One region of the Nocardia goodfellowii genome, then DNA from elsewhere that is predicted to be linked to it. Evidence: riboswitches for the same ligand, from Rfam matches in the RefSeq annotation. Region 1 holds a riboswitch; the other holds the start of a gene.
The links. Region 1 has a riboswitch for S-adenosylmethionine ahead of BJ987_RS03830 (aminotransferase class V-fold PLP-dependent enzyme). Riboswitches for the same ligand answer to the same signal wherever they lie in the genome.
Positions count from the first base shown of each region.

Region 2: it holds a riboswitch for S-adenosylmethionine, as region 1 does, so the genes downstream of both, BJ987_RS33115 (LLM class flavin-dependent oxidoreductase) here and BJ987_RS03830 (aminotransferase class V-fold PLP-dependent enzyme) in region 1, are expected to answer to the same signal.

Region 1 covers NZ_JAGGMR010000001.1:919,097-926,598, reverse strand. Annotated here, with positions in the region: gene BJ987_RS03830 (aminotransferase class V-fold PLP-dependent enzyme) at 736-2,049, opposite strand; SAM riboswitch class IV at 2,097-2,211, opposite strand; gene BJ987_RS03825 (LysE family translocator) at 2,327-2,974, shown strand; gene BJ987_RS03820 (Pls/PosA family non-ribosomal peptide synthetase) at 3,123-7,028, shown strand; gene BJ987_RS03815 (M1 family metallopeptidase) at 7,028-7,502, shown strand, end outside.
Region 2 covers NZ_JAGGMR010000001.1:7,145,883-7,153,384, forward strand. Annotated here, with positions in the region: gene BJ987_RS33100 (LppM family (lipo)protein) at 1-562, shown strand, start outside; gene BJ987_RS33105 (glycosyltransferase family 2 protein) at 535-1,701, shown strand; gene BJ987_RS33110 (hypothetical protein) at 1,851-2,816, opposite strand; SAM riboswitch class I at 3,019-3,113, shown strand; gene BJ987_RS33115 (LLM class flavin-dependent oxidoreductase) at 3,125-4,210, shown strand; gene BJ987_RS33120 (ABC transporter substrate-binding protein) at 4,207-5,826, shown strand; gene BJ987_RS33125 (ABC transporter permease) at 5,828-6,820, shown strand; gene BJ987_RS33130 (ABC transporter permease) at 7,090-7,502, shown strand, end outside.

The DNA of each region.
Region 1 (7,502 bases):
GCGTGGGTCATCCAGGCCCGCGACTTGTGGAATCTGCTTCCTAGCGACACTCGCAGACAGTCGACAACGACAGTCCGGCTTGATGACAGCTGGTTCCATGAACATCACACGTTCGGGTTCGGGATGACGCGGCTGTGTCACTTCCTGCAAGACGTTGTATCTGGCTACCACGCCACTACTGCTGGGCGTGGGCCGTGGACGACCTCCGGAGATGTCGGGGAAGTTATCGCTCTCCTACGTCAAGTTCATTGGCCGGTTGAAGATGGTGGCATGACCCTGCCGACCGTGGTGGGCTTCTCCAACGGGGGTGACGGTCGTGGTCCAGTAACGCTGTCAGGTCGCATCAGGCAAATGCCGTGAGTACGCACATGGTGTGGGCACACATGGGCTTTGATCGTGCAGCGGGCTCCCCTTCTTGACCTGCGCAGCGCTCACTCTCCAGGTCGCGCATCTATATATGCGACTCACCATGCCGACTGGAATGCGGGAGCCGGGGGATGGGGCGTCGGATGATGCGGGGCATGGCTATCAATATGGGGCCGCCGGAGGGGCAGACGGATGCGGAGTTGTTGCAGCATCTTGCGTTTTGGCGGCGGAAGGTGCGGGAGTACTCGCAGAGCAGAGAGCCGGAGGTGGTTGCGCAGGGGCGTAGTGAGGTGGAGAGGTTTCGGGTGGAGGCGGTCAGGCGGGGATTGATACCGCCGCCTGAGCTCGACTTTTGATTGGGGGCGGGGGTCAGTTGATGCAGGGGGCGGCGCCGGTGGTGGCGTCGGTGAAGTCGCGGGTTTCGGGGGTGGGATTCCAGAGGCCGTCGGTTTTGGTGTAGGTCCAGTCGGGGCCGTTTTCGACGAGGGTGGCGATGGCTTGGATGAGGCGGTCGACGTCGGCGGAGTTGGAGCCGAGGCCGATGCTGGCGCGCAGGGCGCCGTCGAGGCCGAGGCGGGCGAGGAGGGGGTGGGCGCAGAAGCGGCCGTCTCGGACGCCGATGCCGTGTTCGGCGGAGAGGTAGGCGGCGACTTCGCCGGGGGCGAAGCCGTCGAGGGTGAAGGCGACGATGCCGACGACATCGGGGCTGTCGGACCACAGGCGCAGTTGGGTGACGCCGGGGATGGCGGACAGGCCCGCGCGGAGGCGGTCGGCGAGTTCGCGTTCGTGGGCGATGAGGGTTTCGGGGTCGATCTGGCAGAGAGCGTCACAGGCGGCGGCGAGGGCGGCGGCGCCGAGGACGTTCGGGGAGCCGGCTTCGTGGCGCTGCGGTGCGGCGGCCCACTGGGCGTCGGTGGTGCTGACCTCGCGGACGGCGCCGCCGCCGGCCAGGTACGGCTCGGCGCGGTCGAGCCAGTCGCGGCGGCCGACGAGGACGCCCGCGCCGAAGGGGGCGTAGAGCTTGTGGCCGGAGCAGGCGAGGTAGTCGATACCGGTGTCGCGCAGGCTGATTCGGCGGTGCGGTGCGAGCTGGGCGGCGTCGACGAGGATGCGCGCGCCGCACTGGTGGGCGATCTCGGCGAGACGTTCGAGCGGCAGCACTTCGCCGGTGACGTTGGAGGCGCCGGTGACAGCGAGCAGCGCGGCGGGCTTGCTGCACAGTTCCGCGACGAGTAGCCGGATGGTCTCCTCGATGGTGTCGGCGGCGCGGACGACGCGGCGGCCGTGCTTGGTCCAGGGGAGGAAGTTGGCGTGGTGCTCGATGTCCAGGACGACGGTGTCGCCGGGGACGCAGGCGGCGAGCAGGTTCAGCGAGTCGGTGGTGTTGCGGGTGAAGACGACGACCTGGTCGTCGGCGGCGTCGAGGAACCGGGTGACCGAACCGCGGGCCGCCTCGTAGCTCTCGGTGGAGATCCGGGAGGCGTAGCCGGCGCCGCGGTGCACGCTGGCGTAGAACGGCAGCAGCTGCTGCACACGGTCGGTGACCTGGGCCAATGCGGGCGCGCTGGCGGCGTAGTCGAAGTTGGCGTAGGTGGTGGTTCCGCCTTGGACGAGCGGTACCTGGAGGTCGTCGCCGGACACTCGCGCCAGCGGTGCACAGGTCTTGGTGGCCACAGCAGTCATTACGTAGATCCCATCGTTCCAGGGACTCGCAATCGAGAGATCGGTCGAGTCCGCGCTTGCCGCGCCCGATTGGACGAACGGCCGGGTCGTCACCCGGAGCACCCCACCGCGGAGGAGGGTTGCCGACCAGCTAGCCGGGGCTTAGCGCTGGTACTCATGACCTGTCCCGAGATTGGCAGACGCACCGGCGCGCTGTCAACTGTGCGGTTCGGGTGAATGAAAATGCATCCAAAAGAATAATGTTGCAATATTCGATCCGATGGGGTCCCATGGAGGGGTGACACTTTCGCTGCTGCTCAGCTTCGTCGGACTCTGCATCCTGCTGTCGCTCACGCCCGGACCGGACACGTTCCTGGTGCTGCGCTATTCGATCGCGGATGCCCGACCCGGTATCGCGGCGGCGATCGGTTCGGCACTCGGCGGAATGGTCTGGGCGCTGGTGGTGGCGGCGGGTGTCGCCGCGCTGCTGGAGCAGTCCGCGACGGCCTATCGGGTATTGAAGCTGGTCGGCGGAATCTACTTGCTGTACTTGGGCGTTCGCGCGCTGGTCGAGCTGCGGAAGCGGCGGCAAGAAGCCGCCGCGGCGGGCGACGAGCTGGCGGCGGTGCAGGCGCGGCAGCCGGCGCCGGCGTCGATTCGCTCGGCGTTCACCGCGGGGGTGATCTCGTGCCTGTTCAACCCGAAGGTCGGGTTGTTCTACCTGGCGGTGCTGCCGCAGTTCCTCTCCGAGGTCACCTTCGTCAACACCCTCGCGCTCGGCGCGATCGAATCCTCTATCGCCGCAGTCGAAATGGTGCTGGTCGCGGTACTCGCCTCGCGGGCGGTCGCGCTGCTGCGCAAGCCCGCCGTGCGGGAGCGCCTGGAACAGGCCTCCGCGGGCATTCTCGCTGCTCTGGGCATCGGCACCGCCGCCTCGGCGGCCTGACCGAGCGTGCGGTTCGCACGCGGAGATCGCCCGGTACCGGAGGTACCGTGGACAGCTGGTCACCGTGGTGTTTGCCCACTGGTAACCCTGGTAGTGCAAGATTTCCGCCGTCTGCGCCAGGTAGGTCTATGAGAGGTGGGCAGGACGTATGCTCCAGCCGGAGGTCGACGCCGTAGCGGGCGAGGACGCGCTGTCGAATCCGTTGCTGCGCGGTCCGCTCGCCCCGCCCGAGCGGACCTTGGTCGACATCCTGGCCGCGACGGCCGACGACTATCCCGACGCGCCCGCCCTCGACGACGGTACGACGGTGCTCGGATATGTCGAGCTGCTGGACGAGGTCGATACCGTGGTCGGGCGGCTGGCCGCGGCCGGTGTGCGGGCGGGGGACCGGGTCGGGGTGCGGATGCCGTCGGGCACCAGCGCGCTCTATGTCACGATTCTGGCGGTGCTGCACGCGGGCGCGGCCTATGTGCCGGTCGATGCCGACGATCCGGAGGAGCGGGCGCGGCTGGTCTTCGGCGAAGCACGCGTCAGCGCGATCGTCACCGATCGCGGGATCGAACGCACGGGGTTCGAAACCCTCACGGCGATAGCCGATTCCACCGCGCCGCCGGTCCCCGCCGACGATGCCTGGATCATCTTCACCTCCGGGTCCACGGGGACACCGAAAGGTGTGGCGGTCACGCACCGCAACGCCGCCGCGTTCGTCGACGCCGAAGCCCGGCTCTTCTTGCGGGACGCGCCGATCGGGCCCGGTGATCGGGTGCTCGCGGGGCTTTCGGTCGCCTTCGACGCCTCCTGCGAGGAGATGTGGCTGGCCTGGCGGCACGGCGCGTGCCTGGTGCCCGCGCCGCGGGCGCTGGTGCGCACCGGGGCCGATCTGGGCCCGTGGCTGGTCCGCAGGGAGATCAGCATCGTCTCCACGGTGCCGACGCTCGCCGCGACCTGGCCCGCGGAGGCGCTGGACTCGGTCCGACTACTCATCTTCGGTGGCGAGGCGGTGCCGCCGGAGCTGGCCGAAAAACTCGCGGGCAACGGCGAGACGGATCGGGAGGTGTGGAACACCTACGGGCCCACGGAGGCCACCGTCGTGGCCTGCGCGGCGCTGCTCGACGGCGGCTGGCCGGTCCGGATCGGCCTCCCGCTGGACGGCTGGGATCTCGCGGTCGTCGACGCGAACGGAAACCCGGTGGGGGAGGGCGAATCCGGCGAACTCGTCATCGGCGGTGTCGGTCTGGCGCGCTATCTGGATCCGGCGAAGGACGCCGAGAAGTACGCTCCGCTCGCCTCGGTCGGCTGGGAACGGGCTTACCGCAGTGGGGATTTGGTACGCAACGACCGCGAAGGCCTGGTGTTCCTCGGCCGGGCCGACGATCAGATCAAGTTGGGTGGCCGCCGGATCGAGCTGGGGGAGATCGACACTGCCCTGCAGCATCTGCCGGGTGTCACGGGTGCGGCCGCCGCGATCCGAACCACCAAGGCGGGCAACAAGATTCTGGTCGGATACTTGACCGGACCGGATGACGAGTTCGACACCGCCGCCGCCAGAGCCCTGCTGGCCGAACAACTTCCGGCACCACTGGTGCCGCGCTTGGCTGTGGTGGCCGAACTCCCCACCCGTACCTCCGGCAAGGTCGATCGCGACGCGCTGCCGTGGCCGTTGCCGAAGCACAAGAACACCGACGCCGATCCCGGTCTCACGCCTACCGCGCAATGGGTTGCCGGACTCTGGGATTCGATTCTGGGCGCGGAGGCCACCGGCGCCGATACCGACTTCTTCGACCTCGGCGGCGGGTCGCTGGCGGCCGCGCAACTGGTCGCGGCGCTGCGCGAACGCTACCCGCATGTCGCGGTGGCCGACCTCTACGACCATCCGCGGCTCGGCGCGCTGGCCGACTTCCTCGACGCCAGCGCTCCGGTCGAGGCGGTCGACGAGCGTGTGGTGCTCCCGACTCCGCTGAGCGCCCAGCTGTTCCAAGTTCTCGCCACCATCCCGTTGACGACGCTCACCGGATTGCAGTGGCTCACCTGGCTGGCGATCGTCGGCAATATCGCCGCCCGGTCCGGCGCGCTGCCGTGGCTGCCGCACCTGTCCTGGTGGTGGGCGCTGGTGGCGTTTCTGCTGTTCATCTCGCCCCCGGGGCGGATGGCCCTGTGCGTCGCCGGGTCCCGGGTGCTGCTGCGCGGTGTCGAACCCGGCAGCTATTCGCGCGGCGGCTGGGTGCATCTGCGCTTGTGGACGGCGGTACGGCTCTCCGAGGCCAGCGGTGCGGAGAACCTGTCGGGCGCACCGTGGATGGTGCCGTTCGCCCGGTCACTCGGCGCGAAGGTCGGCCAGGGCGTGGACCTGCATACGCTGCCGCCGGTGACCGGCATGCTCGAACTGGGCGACGGATGCAGTGTCGAACCCGAGGTCGATCTGTCCGGATACTGGCTCGACGGCGACCTGGTGCATATCGGCCCGATCACCATCGGGGCGGGCGCGGTCGTCGGTGCCCGCTCGATCCTGTTGCCAGGCAGCAAAATCGGCAAGAACGCGGAGGTCGCGCCGGGTTCCGCGGTGTCCGGAAAGGTGAAGGCCGAGCAGGAGTGGGGCGGCTCGCCGGCGGTGAAAGTCGGTAAGGCGCGACACCGCTGGCCCGACAGCACGCCGCCCCGGGCGGCGCACTGGGTGCTCATTTTCGGCATCACCTCGATGGTGCTGGCGGCCGTCCCGATCACCGGGCTCGCCGCGGGTGGCCTCTTCATCGCCTGGTGGATTCGCGGCACTGCCACCCTCACCGCCGGACTCGCCCGCGCGTTCGCGATCCTGCCGGTCGCCGTGCTGCTCAGTCTCGGCGTGTACGCCGTGATCACGATTCTCGCGGTGCGGCTGTTCAGCATCGGTCTGCGGGAGGGCTACCACCCGGTGCGCAGCCGGGTCGGCTGGCAGGTCTGGTCCACCGAGCGGTTGCTGGATTCCGCGCGTACCTTCCTGTTCCCGCTCTACGCCAGCCTGCTCACGCCGATCTGGCTGCGGCTGCTCGGCGCGAAGATCGGCAAGCGAGTAGAGGCGTCGACCGTGCTGCTGCTGCCCAAGTTCACCGTCGTCGCCGACGGCGCCTTCCTGGCCGACGACACCATGATCGGCAGCTATGAACTCGGCGGTGGCTGGTTGCGGATCGGTACGGCGAAGGTCGGCAAACGCGCGTTTCTCGGAAATTCGGGCATGACCGCGCCTGGTCGCCGGGTACCGAAAAACGGTCTGGTGGCGGTGCTTTCGGCCGCGCCGTCCAAAGCCAAGGCGGGTTCCTCCTGGCTGGGCAGTCCGCCGGTGCGGTTGCGCCGTGCGTCGGGAGCGGCCGACACCGAGCGCACCTTCGATCCGCCCGCGCGGCTGCGCCTGGCTCGTGGCATCGTCGAAACATGCAGGCTTATACCGGTATTCGTGACTTTCGCGATCGGGCTCGGGGTGATCTTCGCGCTGGCCTGGCTGGCACAGACCTTCGGTCATCTGATCGCGGCGCTGCTCAGCGGGGTGGTGCTGCTGGCCGCCGGCGCGGTGGCCTGCGCGGGCGCGCTGGTCGCGAAATGGCTTCTGGTGGGGCGGATCCGGGCCGGGGAGCATCCGCTGTGGAGCTCGTTCGTGTGGCGTAACGAGGTCGCGGATACCTTCGTCGAGACCGTGGCCGCGCCCTGGTTCGCGCGTGCCGCGACCGGTACGCCCGTACTCAATGTGTGGTTGCGGGGTCTCGGCGCGAAGATCGGCCGCGGGGTATGGTGCGAGTCCTATTGGCTACCGGAGGCGGACCTGGTGACTCTCGGCGACGGCGCGACCGTGGAACGCGGCTGTGTAGTGCAGACCCACCTGTTCCACGACCGCATCATGGCGATGGACACCGTCACCCTCGGCGCCGGCGCCACCCTGGGCCCGCATTGCGTCGCGCTGCCCGCCTCCTCGATCGGCGCGGGCGCCACCATCGGCCCGGCCTCGCTGGTCATGCGCGGTGATTCGGTGCCGCCGTCGACCCGGTGGTGGGGTAACCCCATCGCGCCGTGGTCCGGGGACCGCTGATGGCGGCCAAGTTCTACGAGCCGCCGATCGACGAGTACCTGCCGCAGAACGGCAATCGGGGCTACCGGGTGACCCGCTATGAATTGGACCTGGTCTACAAGGTCGCGAGCAATCGGCTCGCCGGGCGGGCCGAGATCACCGCCGTCGCGGGTACGGCCCGCGATCGGTTCGCGCTGGATCTCTCCCAATCACTCGGTGTCACGAAGGTTTTCGTGAACGGGGCGAAGGCCGTGAAGTACGTGCACCAGAACGGAAAATTGGTGATCACCCCGGCGCAGCGGATTCCGGCGGGCGGCGCGCTGGTGCTGGTCGTGCAGTACGCGGGCGTGCCGAAGCCGGTGCGCGGCCCGTGGGGCGAGGTCGGCTGGGAGGAACTGACCGAGGGTGCGCTGGTGGCCAGCCAACCCAACGGCGCCGCCTCCTGGTTTCCCTGTGACGACCACCCGAGTTCGAAAGCCAGCTACCGCATTTCGA
Region 2 (7,502 bases), 6.2 Mb from region 1:
CGACGCCAACGACAAAGGGCCGCAGTTGAAGGCGCCCGACTCGCTCGCGGCCAAGGTGCGAGTCGAGCCCTACACCCAGGACGGCTATGTGGGCAGCAAGGTCTTCTTCGAGGACCTGTCCTTCGGCGAGGTGTCGCAACTCGGCGCGCTCTCCGAACAGAGCCAGGGCATGTTCCACCTCAACTTCCAGCGCACCGGCGATCTGGTCACCCTGGACGGCCGGGTCGACCTGAAATCGGTGCCGCCGCACGGCTCCGATGTGCAGCTGACGGTGGCGTTCCCGTCGCGGGTGGCCAAGACCAACGGCAGCCGCGAGGACGACTCCACCGTCGCCTGGAAATTGTCGCCGGGCGAGGTTTCCCTGCTGCACGCCGAGGTCAGTTACGCGGACCCGAACACGCGCTCGTTCGCGGGGTGGGCCGGGATCGTCGGTGGCATCACGCTCGCGGTCGCCGCGATCGTGGCGGCGATGGCGTATATGGATCGCAATCCCCCGGCGCCGGGCTCCTCCGGGCGGTTCTCGCTGAGCGAGTGGTGGCGCACGGTGAAGGAAGGGCACTGACCCGTCCCGCCGAGCGGGTCGTGCGCGCGGGCACGGCCATCGCGGTCTTCGGATGTGTTGTCGCGCTGTACAACCGAGTGACGGTGCGGCGGTTACCGGAGTCCGCCACGGTGGTCGAGCCGGTGACGGTGTGCGTCCCGGCCCGGGACGAGGCCCACCGGCTGCCCGCGTTGATCGCCGATCTGCGGGCTCAGACCGGAGTACCGGATCTGCGGGTGCTGATCCTGGACGACGCGTCCTGCGATGGGACCGCCGACGCGGCCGCACGGGCGATCGCGGGCGACGACCGTTTCCTGGTGATCCGTTCCGATGCCGAACCCGCCCCCGGCTGGACCGGTAAGGCGGCGGCCTGCGAGCGGCTCGCCGAACTGACCGACACCGCCGTGCTGGTGTTCCTCGACGCCGATGTGCGGCTGGCTCCGGGCGCGATCGCCGCGGCGGTATCCGAATTGCGCAGACGCGACGTGGCATTGGTGTCTCCGTGGCCCGCGCAGCAGACGGGCTCGGTGGCCGAGGTGCTGGTGCAGCCACTGCTGTGCTGGTCCTGGGCGGCGGCGCTGCCGATCACGCTCGGCAATCGCAGCCGCGCACCGTCGATGGCGGTGGCGTGCGGGCAGTTCCTGGTTTTCGACACCGCGGCCTATCGGACTATCGGCGGGCACGCCGCCGTGGCGGGCAGCCCGACCGAGGATCTGGATATCGCCCGCGCGCTGCGTCGCAGCGGCAGGCACACCGCGCTGGTCGCGGCGGGACGGCAGGCGCGGACCCGAATGTACCGGGGCGCAGCCGAACTCGACGCCGGGTACACCCGTTGGCTGTGGTCCGCTTACGGTGGTTCGCCTTTGGCTGCCGCGGGGGTGGGACTGCTTGTCGCCGTGGGGTATTGGATCCCGCCGTTGGCGGCGATCGGCGGGCGGGGCAAGCTGCGGCGCGCCGGACTTCTCGGATATGCCGCGGCGGTCATCGGGCGTCTGCTTGCCCGGTCCACCGAGACCGCGGCACCGCTGGGACGGATGGATTTCCTCGCGGCGCTGGCGCATCCGCTGTCGGTGGGCGGGTATGCGGTGCTCTCCGTCCGGTCGCACCTTGCCCACCGCGCCGGGACGTCGACGTGGAAGCGGCGTTCGGTCGGCAGCTGAGTCTGCCGTCACCAGGCGCACCGATTCCCAGGGTCTGAGCGGCGAACTCTGCTCGCCGTCACCGACTGTCGACTGAGTGGGGAAGGTAGGCCACGCATGATGTGGCCCGCCGGTCCGGGTCGCGATCAGCAACCGACCCATCGGAAAGATCAGGGCACCGTCGTGATTCCGACCGTCGGTAGGTAGAAACAGGTCCGGGCACCGTCGACCTCGGTGCCGAACACGGCGGCCAGCACCGTGCCGCGACCGGTGTCGACGGGAACCGCGCGAATGCCGCCCGTGGGGACCGCTCCGGCGAAGAAGTCGCGGACGGCCTGCTCGGCGAGCGGGCGAAGTCCGGCGGGGACCTCCGGGGGCACCATCCGGCTGAAGACCTCACTCAGCGGGCCCATCGAGGCGAGCCCCGCGCGACCGCTGTCCACGTTCAGCCATGCCACCCGCATGCCGGAGCCGTCGGCGCCGGTGTTGCCCGACGGGACGAAAGCGAACAAGGTCTGGCCGGGTTTCACGGCGGTCAGATCGAGGCCGGGGATCGCGATGTCGTGCACGGGCCACGGCCCCGGAACAGCGCCCGCCACGGCCGGGCTGCCGAGAGCCGCGCCCGTACCGCTGCACAGCGCCGCGGTGGGATAGAGGAACGGTGTCACACCGAGAGATTGCAGGGCCGTGAGGGTGGACGGTCCGACGCCGGGGGCAGCGGCTGGCGCGGGGGCGGCAGCCACGGCATCGGCGGCAGCCACGGCATCACCGGCTGGCGCGGGATCGGCGGCCACGTAATCGCCGGCAGCCCTGGGATCGCCGGCAGCCCCGGGAACGGCGGCAGCCCCGGGAACGGCGGCAGCCCCGGGAACGGCGGCAGCCCCGGGAACGGCGGCTGGCGCGCGATCGGCGGCAGCCACGGGATCGGCGCCTGGCGCGGGATCGGCGCCTGGCGCGGGGGCGGCTGCCATGTAATCGGCGGTGGCCGCGTGATCGGCTGGCGGGGCGGCTTCGGGTTGTGCCGTGGCTGGGGCCGGGACGCCGAGCGCGAGGGTGCCGAGAGCCAACGCCACTCCCATGGCGCGGGCGCGCTCCCGGGAGCGGCGGGAGCCGGAGTAGACGCGGCGGACAGGCACTGCGAACCTCCTTCGTCGGGACGATCGAGGTGCAACGGTACGCCCGCAAACTCGGGAAATCGGTCATTTCCGGCGCGCCCGGCGGATGGGCCGTAGTCGGGGCCGCGACCATAATCCGCGCTTCAGCGCGCGCTGACCAGGGCTGGGCTCACGGTGATTTCTACTCTTGTCGCCGAGTTCGCTTGCTCCCCATGATGTTCGAGCACCATCCAGAGCGATTGAGAGACCTGGCTCGCCGACGTCGCAGCAACCCCCCGGCATGCCGGGTGCGGGTGCTTCCGCCAGGAACGATGGAGGAACCCCTCGACATGAAGTTTCTGTTGTTCACCCTGGTGACCAGGGTGCCCGATCCGCGCACCGGCGTACTGCCCGAGACGCACGACCGGTTCCGCTCGGTGGTCGGCCAGGCGCGGCTGGCGGAGCAGCTCGGTTACGACGGGTTCGCCGTCGGCGAGCGGCACGAGGATCCATTCCTGTCCGCCGCGCCGCCGGTGCTGCTCAGTCACATCGCCGCCGTCACCTCGCGGATCACACTGTTCACAGCGGTGACGACGCTGAGTCTGCTGGATCCGGTCCGGGCCTTCGAGGACTACTCGACGCTGGACAATCTGGCGGGCGGACGGCTGGAACTGATCATCGGCAAGGGCAACGGCGCCGCGCAGGCGCGACTGTACGGGGTCACCACAGCGGATCAGTGGGACCGCAACCGCGAGGGTTACGAGCTCTTCCGGGCGCTGTGGGCCAGCGACCGGGTGACCTGGTCGGGCCGATTCCGGCCGGACCTGGTCGAGGCCCAGGCGCTGCCACGGCCCTACCAGCCCTCGATCCGGATCTGGCACGGCAGCGCGACCAGCCGCGATTCGGTGGAACTGGCCGCCCGCCACGGCGATCCGCTGTTCTCGGCGAATGTCACCAATCCGATCGAGCCGTATGCCGCGCTGGTCCGGCACTACCGGGAGCGCTGGGCGCACTACGGGCACGACCCCGCCGACGCACTGGTCGGTGCGGGTACCGCCGGGTTCCATGTGGCACCCACCTCGCAGGAGGCGCTCGAGGTGTACGGCCCGATCTTCCGGGCGCGACTGGCGTTGGCGCGCAAGCTCGGCCAGCCGATCGTGTTCGAGACGCTGGAGGACTTCGCGGTGCGCAGTTCGGCGCTGATCGGCAGCCCCGAGCAGGTGATCGACAAGGTCGGCCGCCAGCACGAGCAATTCGGACACGAGGTGATCCACCTGTCCGCCGAACCCGACGGGCGCACCGAAGCGCAGCACCGCGCGAGCCTCGAACTCTTCCAAGCCGCTGTCGCACCCGAGCTGCGCCGGCGTATTCCCAGTCGGCCCTTGGCTTCCGGCCGGACCGTCGATTCCCCGCAATTATCTGGAGTAGCACCGTGATTCGCACCCGTCATCGCCTCGCCGCGTTCGCCGGCGTCCTCGCCGCGGCCGGCACCGTGGTCGCCTGCGGTGGCGACACGGGCAGCACCGGCGCCGACGCCGGGCCGCCGCGGCCGGGCGGAACCTTGCGCTACGGCCTGTCGCAGGCCCCGACCTGCTCCGATCCGGCCCAGGCGGGCAGCAATCAGACGCACTATGTCACCCGGCAGATCGTCGATTCGCTGACCGATCAGGATCCGGAAACCGGCGAGCTGAAGCCGTGGCTGGCGCGGAGCTGGGAGGCCGACGCGGACGCGAAGGTCTTCACCTTCCACCTCGCCGACGGTGTCACCTTCAGCGACGGCAGCCCGCTCACCGCCGAATCGGTGCGCGACACCTTCGATTCCATTCCGAAAATCGGCGCCGCCAAAGCACCGCTGGGCAACGGCTATCTGACCAACTATGTCGGCACCACCGTGCTGGACCGCCTGACCGCCCGGGTGGAATTCAGCAAGCCCAACGCGCAGTTCCTGCAGGCGACGTCGACGACCCAGCTCGGCATTCAAGCGGGGGCGACGACGGCCAAGCCTGCCGAGCAGCGGTGCGACGGCAGCAATATCGGCAGTGGACCTTTCGTCTACGGCGGCTACCGCCAGGATGTCTCGGCCACTCTGGTCAAGCGGCCCGGTTATGCCTGGGGTTCCGCGGTGTTCGGGCATCGCGGCGAGGCCTACCTGGATCGCATCGAGTTCACCGTGGTCCCCGAGTCCGGGGTTCGCACCGGCAGCCTGACCTCCGGACAGCTCGACGCGATCAGTGACGCGCTGCCGCAGGATCTACCGCTGCTGGAAGCCGCGAACGCGCGTCTGCTGACCACGGCGAATCCGGGCGTACCCTTCGGTTTCCAGCCGAACCTGACTCGCGGGCCGCTGCGCGACCCCGCGGTACGCCAGGCGCTGCTGCCCGCCATCGATCGGCAGCAACTGGTGGACACGGTGCTCGGCCCGCAGTTCAAACCCGCGACCAGCGTGCTGGCCAGCACCACACCCGGTTACCAGGATCTTTCCCCGAAGCTGGCCTACGACCCGGGCAAAGCCCGGACCCTGCTGGATCAGGCGGGCTGGGTGCCCGGCGGCGACGGCATCCGGGTGAAAGACGGTGTGCGACTGAGCTTCGGCGTGGTGTTCAGCCAGGTCTTCGCGGGCAACAAGGCGATCATCGAGTTGGTGCAGCAGCAGTTGCGTCAGGTCGGTGTGGACCTGCGCCTGGATCTGGTGTCACTGCCCGAGACCACCGCGCGGCAGAACGCCAAGGACTACGACACCTACTACTACAACACCACCCGCGCCGACGGTGACATCCTGCGGAACGCGTTCACCGTCGAGGGGCGCAACCTCAATGTGCGCGAACGGATTCCGGCGGTCGACGACGTGCTCGAAAGCCAGCTGAGCACTGCCGACGTGGCGGCCCGGCTGGCTCTGATCCGCACCGCGCAGGAGCGCGTTCTCGAGGCGGGACTGTGGATTCCGACGGTCGAGCTGTCGCAGGCCATCGGTGCGGGCGACACCGTGCACGACCTGAAGTTCGAGGCCTCGGCCCGGCTCCAGTTCTTCGACGCCTGGTTGAGCGGGCGCTGACATGGGGCGATATCTGACGCTGCGGGTAGCGCAGGCGATCTGGGTGTTGTGGGCGGCGTTCACCCTCTCCTTCGTGGTGCTCTACCTGTTGCCCGCCGACCCGGTCTCGATCGCGGCCGGCGGTGCGGAGACGGGAGCCCCGGTGAACCCGGCGGCGATCGCCGAACTGCAAGCCCGCTACGGGCTCGATCAGCCACTGTGGCAGCAATATTGGACCGCACTCGGGCACGCGCTGCGCGGTGACCTCGGATACTCCATCGTCACCGGGCAGCCGGTGACGGAGGCGATCGGCGAGACGCTGCCCTCGACGCTGGGATTGGCGGCGCTCACCTTGCTCTTCGCGGCGGTGGGCGGCGTCGGGCTGGCCTTGGCGGCGACGGCCACCCAGCGGCCGTGGCTGCGCAACGCGCTGGGCGCGCTGCCCTCGATCGGGGTGGCGGTGCCCACCTTCTTCACCGGACTGGTTCTGCTGCAGCTGTTCTCGTTCCACTGGCGGCTCACGCCCGCGTTCGGCGGGCAAGGATTCAGTGGCGCGGTGCTGCCCGCACTGACTCTGGGCCTGCCCATCGGCGCGGTCATCGCGCAGGTGCTGACCTCCGGTCTGGAAACCACCTGGCGGCAGCCGTTCGTGGATGTCGCGCTGGCCAAGGGCGGTTCGCGGTGGTGGGTGCGGCGCAAGCACGTCCTGCGCCCGGCGAGCGTGCCGACGTTCACCATCGCGGGTGTGCTGGTGGGTCACATTCTGGCCGGGGCCGTCGTGGTGGAGAGCGTTTTCGCGCGCCCCGGCGTGGGGCGGCTGACCCAGAGCGCGGTACTGGCCCAGGACATTCCGATCGTGCAAGGGATCGTGCTGCTCAGCGCCGCGATCTTCGTCTCGGTCAATCTCGCGGTGGACCTGCTCTACCCGCTGCTCGATCCCCGCATCGCCGCGCGCGAAACCCGTTCTGCCCCAACCACCCGCACAACCGTCGAGGAGGTGGCCGTCCGTGCATGACACCACGCCCACACACCCAGAACTCGGAGGGGCGGCCACAGCCGGCGTGGCGGCACTCCTGGGCCCGCCGCCGAATTCGCCGCTGCGCCCGCACGATCCCAGGCGGTCGGCCTCGATCGGTACCGATTCCGTGCTGCCCCGCTCCCCCAGCGCATTCGCGTCAGGGCCCCTGGCCGCAGACCGCCGTCGCGCCGATCGCTGGCGATGGTGGCGTGAGGCGGTCTCTTCCCCCTGGGCATTCGCGGCCATCGTGGAGGCGGTGCGAACCCATGGTTGACCTGCTCGACGAACGCGGCAGCGCACTGTCGTGGCCGCGCCGGCCCGCGATTCGCTGGCTCTGGTTGCGCGCCAACGCTTTCGCGCTACTGGCGGGCATCGTGGCGTTGCTCGCCCTCGGATGGGCGCTGTTCCCTTCGGTTTTCGCCAGTGGTGACCCGCTGACCGGTGTACCGGCGGAGAAGTTCCGCGCGCCGAGCGCCGAACACTGGTTCGGCACCGACAATCTCGGACGCGATCTGTACACCCGCATGGTGCACGGCGCGGGTCTGTCGCTGACGGCCACGCTCACCGCGGTGGCTATCGCGCTGCTCGCCGGATCGCTGCTGGGCCTGCTCTCCGGCACGCTCGGCGGCATCGTGGACACGGTGATCATGCGGGTGGTCGATGTGCTGCTCGCCATCCC